DNA from 2 places in the Streptomyces asoensis genome. Region 1 is predicted to be linked to the other one. Evidence: riboswitches for the same ligand, from Rfam matches in the RefSeq annotation. Region 1 holds a riboswitch; the other holds the start of a gene.
The links. Region 1 has a riboswitch for ZMP and ZTP ahead of G9272_RS00170 (bifunctional 5,10-methylenetetrahydrofolate dehydrogenase/5,10-methenyltetrahydrofolate cyclohydrolase). Riboswitches for the same ligand answer to the same signal wherever they lie in the genome.
Positions count from the first base shown of each region.

Region 2: it holds a riboswitch for ZMP and ZTP, as region 1 does, so the genes downstream of both, G9272_RS44465 (bifunctional 5,10-methylenetetrahydrofolate dehydrogenase/5,10-methenyltetrahydrofolate cyclohydrolase) here and G9272_RS00170 (bifunctional 5,10-methylenetetrahydrofolate dehydrogenase/5,10-methenyltetrahydrofolate cyclohydrolase) in region 1, are expected to answer to the same signal.

Region 1 is NZ_CP049838.1:32,030-39,461, forward strand. Features, by position in the region: gene G9272_RS00145 (DMT family transporter) at 1-25, shown strand, start outside; gene ykgO (type B 50S ribosomal protein L36) at 736-858, opposite strand; gene G9272_RS00155 (type B 50S ribosomal protein L31) at 894-1,154, opposite strand; gene rpmG (50S ribosomal protein L33) at 1,200-1,364, opposite strand; gene G9272_RS00165 (MFS transporter) at 1,728-2,942, opposite strand; gene G9272_RS00170 (bifunctional 5,10-methylenetetrahydrofolate dehydrogenase/5,10-methenyltetrahydrofolate cyclohydrolase) at 3,495-4,361, opposite strand; ZMP/ZTP riboswitch at 4,383-4,468, opposite strand; gene G9272_RS00175 (GNAT family N-acetyltransferase) at 4,981-5,478, opposite strand; gene G9272_RS00180 (PPOX class F420-dependent oxidoreductase) at 5,589-5,957, opposite strand; gene G9272_RS00185 (NAD(P)H-binding protein) at 6,179-6,556, shown strand; gene G9272_RS00190 (hypothetical protein) at 6,526-7,311, shown strand.
Region 2 is NZ_CP049838.1:10,003,654-10,011,085, reverse strand. Features, by position in the region: gene rpmG (50S ribosomal protein L33) at 14-178, opposite strand; gene G9272_RS44470 (MFS transporter) at 542-1,756, opposite strand; gene G9272_RS44465 (bifunctional 5,10-methylenetetrahydrofolate dehydrogenase/5,10-methenyltetrahydrofolate cyclohydrolase) at 2,309-3,175, opposite strand; ZMP/ZTP riboswitch at 3,197-3,282, opposite strand; gene G9272_RS44460 (GNAT family N-acetyltransferase) at 3,795-4,292, opposite strand; gene G9272_RS44455 (PPOX class F420-dependent oxidoreductase) at 4,403-4,771, opposite strand; gene G9272_RS44450 (NAD(P)H-binding protein) at 4,993-5,370, shown strand; gene G9272_RS44445 (hypothetical protein) at 5,340-6,125, shown strand; gene G9272_RS44440 (GAF and ANTAR domain-containing protein) at 6,345-7,034, opposite strand; partial or broken gene G9272_RS44435 (helix-turn-helix domain-containing protein) at 7,278-7,432, shown strand, end outside.

The DNA.
Region 1 (7,432 bases):
CGGGTCGGTCCAGAGGAGACCGTAGTTCTGCATCGCGCTCGTCATGGAGATCATCACTTCCCCGGGCCCGGTAGCCGTAAGCACGCGGCGAGTCGCCCGTGGATGATCACGCGGCCGCCGATTCCTCGGCAGGGGCATCGGGGGCTGCCGCTGCTCGAGCTGCGGCCGCGAAGAGTCCCGGCCTCACGAACGACTCTCCTGTACACCGTCGGCTTCCCAAACGGGGTGGCGGCACTTTGGCAGGCAGGCGGGCAGGCCGTGTTCTGCCCGGCTGGGCCGGCTCGGGTGCTGCGGACCGGCCGCGCGGCAGCGGCGGGGATACGGGTGCGGCTCCGGGCCGGCGAGGACGCCGGCCCGGAGCCGTAGGCGAAGGAGCGTGGTCGTGAAGGGGCGGTCGCCTGCGCGGCGAAAGGCTCTGCGGGGCTTCAGCCGGACGATCGTCCCCGCAGGCAATAGGTGAGGCCCGGGGACACTGTCCCCCTCACGACCACGTCCTGCACAACACCCGCCACCACAGCGGCATTCCCGCCCGCCCCCGCCCGGCCGTCCGCCGGCCGGGCGGGCGGGGGCGGGCGGGCCCCCGTCCCGGCTCGGCTCGGGGACGCGCGGGACGCAACTCCCGGGCTCGGTCGGCCCGGCTGCGCCCGGGAGTGCGGCCCGGCCGGCCGGCTGGACGGACGGGCGGACGGGCGGGCGGGCGGGCGGCCGGCTGGACGGGCGGGCGGGCGGGCGCTGTCAGCCCTGGCGGGCCTTGAGGCGGGGGTTCTTCTTGTTGACGACGAAGACCACGCCCCGGCGGCGGACCACCTGGGCCCCCGGTCGGGACTTCAGCGAACGCAGGGACTTACGTACCTTCATGGTCTGCTTCCTCCTGTTGGGACGACGGCCCGCGGTCAGGGCCGGGCCGGGGCCGCGCGGCCGTAGCGACGCTCGAACCGCTCGACCCGCCCAGCGGTGTCCACGACCCTCGAGGTGCCGGTGCAGAACGGGTGACTCGCCGATGAGATGTCGACATCGATCAGCGGGTAGGTGTTGCCGTCCTCCCACTCGACCGTCTGGGCCGAGGCCGCTGTGGAGCGGGTGAGGAAGAGGGCGTTCGCGGCGCGGTCACGGAAGGCGACCTGCCGGGATTCGGGATGGATGCGGGGCCTCATGGGGTTTCCTTACCTGTGGCTGTCTGCCCGGGGCGGGGGCGTGGTTCAGCGTTCCTCGCGGAAGGCGACGTGCTTCTCGGCGAGCGGGTCGTACTTGCGCAGGACGAGCCGGTCGGGGTCGTTGCTGCGGTTCTTGCGCGTCACGTAGGTGACGCCGGTCCCGGCCGTCGACTTCAGCGTGACGACAGGACGCATGCTGTTGCGTGCCATGAGGTCCTCCTTTCACCCGCACCCCCCGGATTGACCGGAGCATGTCAGGTTCATGCTGTGCAACAACCTCTCCGGCCGCCTCATTCCCGGCCGGCGCGAAGCTCCGGTGCCGCAGGCACTTCGGCACAGCTGTCTGCCGGCTTCCGTCGGGCCGCCCGTGAGCTGTACCGCGACGGCTTCCGGAGCCTCTCGAGCACCACCCTTTAGGGGAATGTGCTTGCTGTTCCTCGTTCTGGAGGTGCCCCCGGCCACCGGCTCGGCCCGGTGGGAAGCAACCGGGGCCGGGCCTCTTGCCTCACGGCCCCGTGGGCCGGGACTCGTTGCGGCCTCGTGGCCCGGTACCGCGCCACCGGGCACACGCTGTCAGGCCGTCGGGATCTGCCGGGCCTCGGTCGGGGTCTGCGCTGCCGATGACGTGATCAGTTCGGAGGACCCGGTCCCGCGGTCGGTGAGGCCGGCGAGGAGGGCGAGGGCCAGGCCGGCGGCGGCGAGGGTCGCGCCGACCAGGGCGGGCGAGGCCCAGCCCCAGCCGGCCGAGATGGCCAGGCCGCCGAGCCAGGCGCCGCCGGCGTTGGCCAGGTTGAAGGCGGAGTGGTTGGAGGCCGCCGCCATCGTCGGGGCGTTCTTCGCCTTGGCCATGAGCAGCATCTGCACGGGGGTGGTGACCAGCGCGCCCATCGCGCCCATGAAGGCGAGTGTCACCAGGGCGGGAACGGGGCTGTGGACCGTGAAGTAGAACGTCACGAGCGACGCGCCGAGCAGGGCGAGCCCTCCGTACAGCGTCGGGCGCAGGGCGCGGTCGGTCAGCGGGCCCGCGATGAGCGTGCCCAGCGTCATTCCGGCGCCGTAGAGCGCGAGGACCCAGGTGGTCGAGGAGTCGGAGAAGCCCGTCAGGTGGGTCAGGATCGGCACCAGGTAGCTGTAGACGGCGAAGAAGCCGCCGAATCCCACGACGGCGGTGGCCAGGCCGAGGGCGACCTGCCGGTTGCCCATGGCGCGCAGTTCGTGCCGGATGCCGGCCTGGGTGCTGCGGGGCTGGTGGGGGACGAAGGCGGCCAGCGCGGCCAGCGCGACGAGGCCGATCACGGCGACGGCGCAGTAGGCGTAGCGCCAGCCCAGTTGCTGTCCGAGAGCCGTGCCGGCCGGGACACCGATGATGTTGGCGATGGTGAGTCCGAGGAACATCCTCGACACGGCCCGCCCGGCTCGTTCGGGGGCGACCAGCCGGGAGGCCACGACAGCGCCCACGCCGAACAGCGCTCCGTGGGGCAGGCCCGCCAGGAAACGCGCGGCGAACAGCAGGCCGAAGCCGGGAGCGAGGGCGGACGCGACGTTGCCGATCACGAACAGAGCGGACAGCAGGAGCAGAAGCCGTTTGTGGGCGATGCGCGCGCCGATGCCCGTCAGGAGCGGGGCGCCGACGACGACGCCGAGCGCGTAGGCGGAGACGATGTTGCCGGCGTGCGGCACGGACACGCCGACCCCGTCGGCGATCTGGGGCAGCAGCCCCATCGTGGCGAACTCGGTCGTACCGATACCGAACGCGACGAGGGCAAGGGCCAGCAGGGCCAGTGGCATGGAGCGGAAGTACCTTTCGCGGGCGGCGGTCCGGATCGTGGCGGAGCAGGCGGGACCACGAGGTGTCCTGCTCCTGTGGCCATTCGCGCCGGCCACCGTTGCCCGGTGCGCCCCCCAGGGCAGGGAAGGCCCACAAGCAGTGCAGCGGTGGCGCATGCCCACGCATTCCAAGATCGGCCGACAGCAATTATGGCCTGCATCACACCGGCTCCGGGGCCGGCCATACCCCGGGCGCGCGCAGGGACAGTCTGCGGGCGGCGGCGTCTGCGGTGCAGGGCGGCCGGGCGACCTCGCGGCTGCGGAGGGCGGCAGGGGGCCGGTCTTCGGCCGGTTGCCGGCGCTGAGCACGCAGGTGCTTGAGAAAGGGAAATGGTCAGGCGGCCGCGGTCGTCATGGACGGGGCGCGGGCGGCCGGCCCGTGCCCCGCCGGCCGCCGGCTCCCGGCTTCGCGGTCGTCGGCGTCTCGTTCGGCTGCTGCGGCCGCCGGTTAGGGATCCGGCGGCTTTGGCCGATGACGGGAGAGCGGGTGAGAGCGCGTGCCCGAGGAAAGGGTCAGTGGTGCTCGATGCCGAGTTGGTCCGCGGCAGCGTCGACGGTCTGGGCGAGCAGGACGGCGATGGTCATCGGGCCGACGCCGCCGGGCACCGGGGTGATCAGGCGGGCTCGGGTCAGGGCGGCGTCGAAGTCCACGTCGCCCACGTTGCCCCGGTTGTAGCCGGCGTCGATCACCACCGCGCCGGGCTTGATGTCCTCACCCCGGATCAGCCGGGGCCGTCCCACGGCCGCCACCACGACATCCGCTTCCCGGATGATGTCCGGCAGGTCCGCCGTGCGGGAGTGGCAGTAGGTCACCGTTGCGTCCCGGGCGAGCAGGAGCATCCCCACCGGTTTGCCGAGGATCGCGCTGCGGCCCACCACGGCGGCACGCCGGCCGGTGAGGTCGACGTCGTAGGCCTCCAGCAGTCGCATGATGCCGCCCGGGGTGCAGGACACGAAGCCCGGCAGCCCGAAGCTCATGGCGGCGAAGGAATGTGCCGTGACCCCGTCGACGTCCTTGTGCGGAGCGATGGCCTCGAACGCCGCTCGCTCGTCGATGTGCGGGCCGCAGGGATGCTGGAGCAGGATGCCGTGCACGTCCGGATCGTCGGACAGGCCGGCGAGGGTGTCGATCAGCTCGGCGGTCGTGGTGGCGGCGGGCAGAGCGATGTGCCGGGACCGGATACCCGCCTTCGCGCACCGCGCCCGTTTCATCCGGACGTAGGTGACCGACGCGGGGTCCTCCCCCACCAGCACCGTCGCCAGGCAGGGGCTGGTCCCCGTGTGCTGTGAGATCTGTGCCGCCCTGGCGGCAGCCTCTTCGACGATGCGTCCGGCAAGACCGGTGCCGTCCATGAGCTGGGCCGTCTGAGTCGCGGACATCGTTGCCTCCGGGTGTGGCCGACCACTCGCCCAGGCGCACGGCAACGACGTCTCGTCAGACCGCTCCCCGGTGGTGCTCCACCTCAGCGCCAGTCACGGCCCACACCGCACTGTAGTAGACGCGCAGCCTGCTCACCCCGGTCAATGTCCGGCGCCGGAAGGCGACTTGCCGGGGCCCGCCGGCTCGGGCCGGGGCCAGGGGCGGGGACGAAGGGTGCGGTCGTGAAGGGGCGGTCGCCTGCGCGGCGAAAGGCTCTGCGGGGCTTCAGCCCGGACGATCGTCCCCGCAGGCAATAGGTGAGGCCCGGGGACACTGTCCCCCTCACGACCACGTCCTGGACAACGCGGCCGGGCGTGGCGGCATTCCCGCGCCGTGGGCGTACGGATGCGTCAGGCGCTGCGGGGTCTGGGCGCGGGCGGGTTCCTGGTTCGTTCGGTGAAGTCCGGCTCGGTGCGCACGCACGGCGGAGGGAGCGGCCACGCCCGGCCGGTGCGTTGCCCGACGGCCGTCCCGGTGGCCCGACTGGTCGGGGCCGGCCGCGCATCCGGCCGGGCAGGGTCCGTGCCGGCAGGGTGTACGGGGCATGCGTGAACGGCGGCAACGCGTTGGTGTGGCCGCTCACACGGCGCGCTCCATGCAGAGCAGTTGATCCCGTGTCTCCCATGATTCGGCGGTGGTGAAGCCGAGCCGCTCGTACAGGGCGATGGCGCTTGTGCGCCATTTCCACACCGACAGGCGTACCGTGCCGACGCCGTTTTCCGCGGCATGCGCGAGGGCGGCGCCGATCAGGCCGGACGCGATACCCCGGCTCCGGAATGCCGGGTCGGTCCAGAGTCTTTTGATCTCCGAGTGTCCGTCGGCGGGGGCGGTCAGCACGAGGCAGCCCACGGCTGTGCCGCCGCTCAGAGCCATCAGCACGGTGTCGTCGGCGAACGCGGCCCGCGGGTCCGAGATTTCTGTCCGGTAGCGGTCCGGCAGCGCGTCCGCATCGGCGACGGCCTCGCCTTTCTCGGCCTGAGTCCGCAGGTGGTAGGCCGCCAACAACTCGGCCAGCCGGTCCGCTGGAGGTCCCTGGCCCGGCCGGCGGACGATGACCACCTCGTGTTGATCGGTCATTGCGCCAGCATCACACGGGCCCGTGCCTGACGCCGCCACGGGCCTGTAGCAGTGCCTGCGCCTGCCGCGGGGGGGCCTGGAGCCGACAGGAGCGGCAGAGGTGGGTCCGGCTAGTCCTCGAGCCCCCAGCTGTGGATCCGCCTCGGGTGGATGCGGATCACCTCCTCGCTGAAGTGCGGGCCCAACTCGTGGGGGCCGATGAGGAGTTCGGCGTCCCCTCGGATGTCCACCCCGCGCACCGTCCAGGGCCGCAGGCTCACGATGTCGTCCACGACGAGCGCGGCCTTCGGGTTCTTGCGCAGGTTGCGCCACTTCTTCGTCTGTCCCATGGCGAACCCGCCGATCAGGATCGTGCCGTCCTCTTGCAGGAAGAACCCCACGGGATTGGCCTGCGGCTGCCCCGACGCATCGACCGTCGCGAGGCGCCCCAGCCGCTGTGCCACCAGGTACGCGCGTTCGGTCGCGGTGAATTCGGTCATGCCGGCAGCCAAGCATGTTCCGGCCCCGCGCACATCGGGTCACCGACCTAGGTCCGGGGGCTGAGCCCGAGTCCCAACCCCTGCGTCGGTGAAGGCGAGGGTGGAGCCGGAAAAGGCTTTGACGTGTGGTTCGCGGTCGCCGATGGCGGGCCGGACATTCGGGTCGGGAGGGCCCGAACCGCCGTGCCGGCGGCGGCTGCCACGCGGTGAGGGAGTTGTGCATGATTGTCGTGTCGGCCGCTTCGGGGGCTTTCGGACGGCTGGTCATCGACCGGCGGCTGGCCCGGCGCCCCGCCGACCGCATCGTGGCCGCGGTGCGTCATCCCGACGGGGCCGCGGATCTCGCCGCTCGCGGGGTCGAGGTCCGCCTGGATGACTACGATGCCCCGGCGACGCTGCGCACGGCGTTCGAGGGAGCCGACCGGCTGCTGCTGATCTCCTCCCCCGAGCTGGATTCCGCCCGCCGCGCCGGCCAGCACCGGGCAGCCGTCGAAGCGGCCTGCGACGCCGGGGTTGGACGAACACCAAGTGTGCGCGCAGGTTGTATACGACTGTTCGACGGCTTGCCGTGTCCATGTTCTCCCTCGCCCTGGTGGTGAGCGCCGGATACCTCGCCAGTCTCCTGCTGCGTATCGACGGTGTTCCCAGCCAGCAGGTGCTCGTCAGTGCCGTGCTCGTCTTCGGTGTGCCCGTCTCCGGCTATCCGGAGCAGCGCGTTCTGGAGAACCTGGTCGGGATCGCGGTGGTCATTCTCCTCGGCCCCCTGCTGTGGCCTCCCGACCCTTGCCGTCTCCTGTCCGGCCGGCTCGACGTCTACCGCGACCGCCTCGACCATCTGCTGAAGGAGCTGGGCCGCCGTCCCGGCCGGGCCCCGCTTCGGCAGGGGGCGGGGCAGACGGAGGGTCTGTGGCAGCAGCCCCATGACCTCGGGCGGGATCTGGAGCGGGCCCGGCAGGCGCTGCGCTGGAGTGTGACGCACCGTCGGTCGGCCGCCGCGCTCGACGAGGTCGGACACCGTATCCACCTGGCCGAACGCACCGCGGCTCCCTTGCACTGTCTCACCGCACAGCTGCATACCGCGGGCGGGCTGCCGGCGGCCGGCCCCTCGGACGCTCACGCCTCGGACGCGAACGCCTCTGCCGGTCACGGCCCGCTGCTGGACGCCGTGCGGCACGCACTGGTCCGCGCGCTGGACGGCGCCGATCCCGCAGAGCCGATCGCCCGGGCCCGGGCGATCGGCGGACAGGACGGGCTCGCCCGGAGCGGCCGGCACGACAGCCTGCTGCGCGGCATCCTGCTGCTCGTCCTCGACCGACTCGACGACTACCGCGAAGCGCACTTCACCGGCCAGTGACCGGCCGGCGGAGCGGCGGCAGCACAAGGGCCGGGTGCCGGCCGGTCTCGAGGCGGAGCCGGCCAGGCGTGAGGGGTGTGCGCAGGACAGGACAGGACAGGGGACGTGACTGCGCAAGCCG
Region 2 (7,432 bases), about 10 Mb from region 1:
GCGGGGGCGTGGTTCAGCGTTCCTCGCGGAAGGCGACGTGCTTCTCGGCGAGCGGGTCGTACTTGCGCAGGACGAGCCGGTCGGGGTCGTTGCTGCGGTTCTTGCGCGTCACGTAGGTGACGCCGGTCCCGGCCGTCGACTTCAGCGTGACGACAGGACGCATGCTGTTGCGTGCCATGAGGTCCTCCTTTCACCCGCACCCCCCGGATTGACCGGAGCATGTCAGGTTCATGCTGTGCAACAACCTCTCCGGCCGCCTCATTCCCGGCCGGCGCGAAGCTCCGGTGCCGCAGGCACTTCGGCACAGCTGTCTGCCGGCTTCCGTCGGGCCGCCCGTGAGCTGTACCGCGACGGCTTCCGGAGCCTCTCGAGCACCACCCTTTAGGGGAATGTGCTTGCTGTTCCTCGTTCTGGAGGTGCCCCCGGCCACCGGCTCGGCCCGGTGGGAAGCAACCGGGGCCGGGCCTCTTGCCTCACGGCCCCGTGGGCCGGGACTCGTTGCGGCCTCGTGGCCCGGTACCGCGCCACCGGGCACACGCTGTCAGGCCGTCGGGATCTGCCGGGCCTCGGTCGGGGTCTGCGCTGCCGATGACGTGATCAGTTCGGAGGACCCGGTCCCGCGGTCGGTGAGGCCGGCGAGGAGGGCGAGGGCCAGGCCGGCGGCGGCGAGGGTCGCGCCGACCAGGGCGGGCGAGGCCCAGCCCCAGCCGGCCGAGATGGCCAGGCCGCCGAGCCAGGCGCCGCCGGCGTTGGCCAGGTTGAAGGCGGAGTGGTTGGAGGCCGCCGCCATCGTCGGGGCGTTCTTCGCCTTGGCCATGAGCAGCATCTGCACGGGGGTGGTGACCAGCGCGCCCATCGCGCCCATGAAGGCGAGTGTCACCAGGGCGGGAACGGGGCTGTGGACCGTGAAGTAGAACGTCACGAGCGACGCGCCGAGCAGGGCGAGCCCTCCGTACAGCGTCGGGCGCAGGGCGCGGTCGGTCAGCGGGCCCGCGATGAGCGTGCCCAGCGTCATTCCGGCGCCGTAGAGCGCGAGGACCCAGGTGGTCGAGGAGTCGGAGAAGCCCGTCAGGTGGGTCAGGATCGGCACCAGGTAGCTGTAGACGGCGAAGAAGCCGCCGAATCCCACGACGGCGGTGGCCAGGCCGAGGGCGACCTGCCGGTTGCCCATGGCGCGCAGTTCGTGCCGGATGCCGGCCTGGGTGCTGCGGGGCTGGTGGGGGACGAAGGCGGCCAGCGCGGCCAGCGCGACGAGGCCGATCACGGCGACGGCGCAGTAGGCGTAGCGCCAGCCCAGTTGCTGTCCGAGAGCCGTGCCGGCCGGGACACCGATGATGTTGGCGATGGTGAGTCCGAGGAACATCCTCGACACGGCCCGCCCGGCTCGTTCGGGGGCGACCAGCCGGGAGGCCACGACAGCGCCCACGCCGAACAGCGCTCCGTGGGGCAGGCCCGCCAGGAAACGCGCGGCGAACAGCAGGCCGAAGCCGGGAGCGAGGGCGGACGCGACGTTGCCGATCACGAACAGAGCGGACAGCAGGAGCAGAAGCCGTTTGTGGGCGATGCGCGCGCCGATGCCCGTCAGGAGCGGGGCGCCGACGACGACGCCGAGCGCGTAGGCGGAGACGATGTTGCCGGCGTGCGGCACGGACACGCCGACCCCGTCGGCGATCTGGGGCAGCAGCCCCATCGTGGCGAACTCGGTCGTACCGATACCGAACGCGACGAGGGCAAGGGCCAGCAGGGCCAGTGGCATGGAGCGGAAGTACCTTTCGCGGGCGGCGGTCCGGATCGTGGCGGAGCAGGCGGGACCACGAGGTGTCCTGCTCCTGTGGCCATTCGCGCCGGCCACCGTTGCCCGGTGCGCCCCCCAGGGCAGGGAAGGCCCACAAGCAGTGCAGCGGTGGCGCATGCCCACGCATTCCAAGATCGGCCGACAGCAATTATGGCCTGCATCACACCGGCTCCGGGGCCGGCCATACCCCGGGCGCGCGCAGGGACAGTCTGCGGGCGGCGGCGTCTGCGGTGCAGGGCGGCCGGGCGACCTCGCGGCTGCGGAGGGCGGCAGGGGGCCGGTCTTCGGCCGGTTGCCGGCGCTGAGCACGCAGGTGCTTGAGAAAGGGAAATGGTCAGGCGGCCGCGGTCGTCATGGACGGGGCGCGGGCGGCCGGCCCGTGCCCCGCCGGCCGCCGGCTCCCGGCTTCGCGGTCGTCGGCGTCTCGTTCGGCTGCTGCGGCCGCCGGTTAGGGATCCGGCGGCTTTGGCCGATGACGGGAGAGCGGGTGAGAGCGCGTGCCCGAGGAAAGGGTCAGTGGTGCTCGATGCCGAGTTGGTCCGCGGCAGCGTCGACGGTCTGGGCGAGCAGGACGGCGATGGTCATCGGGCCGACGCCGCCGGGCACCGGGGTGATCAGGCGGGCTCGGGTCAGGGCGGCGTCGAAGTCCACGTCGCCCACGTTGCCCCGGTTGTAGCCGGCGTCGATCACCACCGCGCCGGGCTTGATGTCCTCACCCCGGATCAGCCGGGGCCGTCCCACGGCCGCCACCACGACATCCGCTTCCCGGATGATGTCCGGCAGGTCCGCCGTGCGGGAGTGGCAGTAGGTCACCGTTGCGTCCCGGGCGAGCAGGAGCATCCCCACCGGTTTGCCGAGGATCGCGCTGCGGCCCACCACGGCGGCACGCCGGCCGGTGAGGTCGACGTCGTAGGCCTCCAGCAGTCGCATGATGCCGCCCGGGGTGCAGGACACGAAGCCCGGCAGCCCGAAGCTCATGGCGGCGAAGGAATGTGCCGTGACCCCGTCGACGTCCTTGTGCGGAGCGATGGCCTCGAACGCCGCTCGCTCGTCGATGTGCGGGCCGCAGGGATGCTGGAGCAGGATGCCGTGCACGTCCGGATCGTCGGACAGGCCGGCGAGGGTGTCGATCAGCTCGGCGGTCGTGGTGGCGGCGGGCAGAGCGATGTGCCGGGACCGGATACCCGCCTTCGCGCACCGCGCCCGTTTCATCCGGACGTAGGTGACCGACGCGGGGTCCTCCCCCACCAGCACCGTCGCCAGGCAGGGGCTGGTCCCCGTGTGCTGTGAGATCTGTGCCGCCCTGGCGGCAGCCTCTTCGACGATGCGTCCGGCAAGACCGGTGCCGTCCATGAGCTGGGCCGTCTGAGTCGCGGACATCGTTGCCTCCGGGTGTGGCCGACCACTCGCCCAGGCGCACGGCAACGACGTCTCGTCAGACCGCTCCCCGGTGGTGCTCCACCTCAGCGCCAGTCACGGCCCACACCGCACTGTAGTAGACGCGCAGCCTGCTCACCCCGGTCAATGTCCGGCGCCGGAAGGCGACTTGCCGGGGCCCGCCGGCTCGGGCCGGGGCCAGGGGCGGGGACGAAGGGTGCGGTCGTGAAGGGGCGGTCGCCTGCGCGGCGAAAGGCTCTGCGGGGCTTCAGCCCGGACGATCGTCCCCGCAGGCAATAGGTGAGGCCCGGGGACACTGTCCCCCTCACGACCACGTCCTGGACAACGCGGCCGGGCGTGGCGGCATTCCCGCGCCGTGGGCGTACGGATGCGTCAGGCGCTGCGGGGTCTGGGCGCGGGCGGGTTCCTGGTTCGTTCGGTGAAGTCCGGCTCGGTGCGCACGCACGGCGGAGGGAGCGGCCACGCCCGGCCGGTGCGTTGCCCGACGGCCGTCCCGGTGGCCCGACTGGTCGGGGCCGGCCGCGCATCCGGCCGGGCAGGGTCCGTGCCGGCAGGGTGTACGGGGCATGCGTGAACGGCGGCAACGCGTTGGTGTGGCCGCTCACACGGCGCGCTCCATGCAGAGCAGTTGATCCCGTGTCTCCCATGATTCGGCGGTGGTGAAGCCGAGCCGCTCGTACAGGGCGATGGCGCTTGTGCGCCATTTCCACACCGACAGGCGTACCGTGCCGACGCCGTTTTCCGCGGCATGCGCGAGGGCGGCGCCGATCAGGCCGGACGCGATACCCCGGCTCCGGAATGCCGGGTCGGTCCAGAGTCTTTTGATCTCCGAGTGTCCGTCGGCGGGGGCGGTCAGCACGAGGCAGCCCACGGCTGTGCCGCCGCTCAGAGCCATCAGCACGGTGTCGTCGGCGAACGCGGCCCGCGGGTCCGAGATTTCTGTCCGGTAGCGGTCCGGCAGCGCGTCCGCATCGGCGACGGCCTCGCCTTTCTCGGCCTGAGTCCGCAGGTGGTAGGCCGCCAACAACTCGGCCAGCCGGTCCGCTGGAGGTCCCTGGCCCGGCCGGCGGACGATGACCACCTCGTGTTGATCGGTCATTGCGCCAGCATCACACGGGCCCGTGCCTGACGCCGCCACGGGCCTGTAGCAGTGCCTGCGCCTGCCGCGGGGGGGCCTGGAGCCGACAGGAGCGGCAGAGGTGGGTCCGGCTAGTCCTCGAGCCCCCAGCTGTGGATCCGCCTCGGGTGGATGCGGATCACCTCCTCGCTGAAGTGCGGGCCCAACTCGTGGGGGCCGATGAGGAGTTCGGCGTCCCCTCGGATGTCCACCCCGCGCACCGTCCAGGGCCGCAGGCTCACGATGTCGTCCACGACGAGCGCGGCCTTCGGGTTCTTGCGCAGGTTGCGCCACTTCTTCGTCTGTCCCATGGCGAACCCGCCGATCAGGATCGTGCCGTCCTCTTGCAGGAAGAACCCCACGGGATTGGCCTGCGGCTGCCCCGACGCATCGACCGTCGCGAGGCGCCCCAGCCGCTGTGCCACCAGGTACGCGCGTTCGGTCGCGGTGAATTCGGTCATGCCGGCAGCCAAGCATGTTCCGGCCCCGCGCACATCGGGTCACCGACCTAGGTCCGGGGGCTGAGCCCGAGTCCCAACCCCTGCGTCGGTGAAGGCGAGGGTGGAGCCGGAAAAGGCTTTGACGTGTGGTTCGCGGTCGCCGATGGCGGGCCGGACATTCGGGTCGGGAGGGCCCGAACCGCCGTGCCGGCGGCGGCTGCCACGCGGTGAGGGAGTTGTGCATGATTGTCGTGTCGGCCGCTTCGGGGGCTTTCGGACGGCTGGTCATCGACCGGCGGCTGGCCCGGCGCCCCGCCGACCGCATCGTGGCCGCGGTGCGTCATCCCGACGGGGCCGCGGATCTCGCCGCTCGCGGGGTCGAGGTCCGCCTGGATGACTACGATGCCCCGGCGACGCTGCGCACGGCGTTCGAGGGAGCCGACCGGCTGCTGCTGATCTCCTCCCCCGAGCTGGATTCCGCCCGCCGCGCCGGCCAGCACCGGGCAGCCGTCGAAGCGGCCTGCGACGCCGGGGTTGGACGAACACCAAGTGTGCGCGCAGGTTGTATACGACTGTTCGACGGCTTGCCGTGTCCATGTTCTCCCTCGCCCTGGTGGTGAGCGCCGGATACCTCGCCAGTCTCCTGCTGCGTATCGACGGTGTTCCCAGCCAGCAGGTGCTCGTCAGTGCCGTGCTCGTCTTCGGTGTGCCCGTCTCCGGCTATCCGGAGCAGCGCGTTCTGGAGAACCTGGTCGGGATCGCGGTGGTCATTCTCCTCGGCCCCCTGCTGTGGCCTCCCGACCCTTGCCGTCTCCTGTCCGGCCGGCTCGACGTCTACCGCGACCGCCTCGACCATCTGCTGAAGGAGCTGGGCCGCCGTCCCGGCCGGGCCCCGCTTCGGCAGGGGGCGGGGCAGACGGAGGGTCTGTGGCAGCAGCCCCATGACCTCGGGCGGGATCTGGAGCGGGCCCGGCAGGCGCTGCGCTGGAGTGTGACGCACCGTCGGTCGGCCGCCGCGCTCGACGAGGTCGGACACCGTATCCACCTGGCCGAACGCACCGCGGCTCCCTTGCACTGTCTCACCGCACAGCTGCATACCGCGGGCGGGCTGCCGGCGGCCGGCCCCTCGGACGCTCACGCCTCGGACGCGAACGCCTCTGCCGGTCACGGCCCGCTGCTGGACGCCGTGCGGCACGCACTGGTCCGCGCGCTGGACGGCGCCGATCCCGCAGAGCCGATCGCCCGGGCCCGGGCGATCGGCGGACAGGACGGGCTCGCCCGGAGCGGCCGGCACGACAGCCTGCTGCGCGGCATCCTGCTGCTCGTCCTCGACCGACTCGACGACTACCGCGAAGCGCACTTCACCGGCCAGTGACCGGCCGGCGGAGCGGCGGCAGCACAAGGGCCGGGTGCCGGCCGGTCTCGAGGCGGAGCCGGCCAGGCGTGAGGGGTGTGCGCAGGACAGGACAGGACAGGGGACGTGACTGCGCAAGCCGGGTTCGGTGGCGTTCCCCTGGGAGGCCGGCCGGGCCGGGCCGGGCCGGGCCCCGCTGGTTCGGCCCACGAGCCGGGGAGGGGCGCCCTCACACCACGGTTACGGCAGGCGCTCCCCCGCGCAGACCAGGCGGGCGACCTCACGGAGTTTGATGTTGTTCTCCTGCGAGTAGCGGCGCAGCACGTCGAAGGCCTGTTCTTCGGTGATGTGGTGGTGGCCCATGAGGATGCCCATGGCCTCGCCGATGGCGTGCCGGGTGGCGATGGCCTGTTCCATCTGGGCGTGGGTGCGGGCGCTGGAGAAGGCGACCGCGGCGTGGGAGGCGAGCAGCCAGCCGGCCGTCTCACTGGCCTGGCCGAACGCGCCGGGCTTGCGGGAGTACAGGTTCAGCGCGCCGAGGTCCTCGTCCTCGGTGAACAGCAGGAAGCCCATCATGCTGCCCACGCCGAGCGAGTGGGCCCTGGGGGCGTAGGCGGGCCAGCGCTGCCGCTCGCCGGTGAGGTCGGCGATGCGGAAGACCCGCTCTCCGCGCGCGCTGTGGGCGGCGTCGAAGCAGGGGCCCTCGCCGAGCCGTTCCTGGAGCTGGTCGCTGTCGACGACCAGTGGGTCGGTGGGCGCGAGGGTCTCCACCTTCGCGGCGTGCAGTACGAGAACGCCGGCCGCGTCACAGCCGTCGACCAGCTCGGTGGCCGATGCCGTGATCCGCTCCAGCGTGGCACCGACCGAATCCTGCGCCAGCAGATCACGCGCCATCGAGGCCATCTCCTGCGCGAACCGACCCCAGTCCACTCCGACTCCCGTCCATCGCCCGCCTGGACAAGCCTCATACCCAGCCTTTCACGCAACCTGCACAGCGGTGCCGGTGAGTGATGCGCCGGACAGGACACGCACGGACACGGCCGGATCGATCGACACGGATCGACGGCTGTGCGCGCCAGGCTCCGACTAGCCCGGAAGGGTTAAATCCAACATCTCGTCAGAGATAAATCCGGGGTCCAGCCCTGCTAGTGTCCGGGAGCGAGGAGGTGCCCCGTGGCGACCCAGGAAGAGCTGTTCGCGTCGGTGGACGCGCTGCTGGAGGAGGAGCCCCAGCTGCCCCTCCCGGCGGAGCGGGCCCGGCTGCGCGAGGAGGCCGGCATCACCCAGGCCCGGCTGGCGCAGGTGCTGAAGACGACGCCCCAGACGGT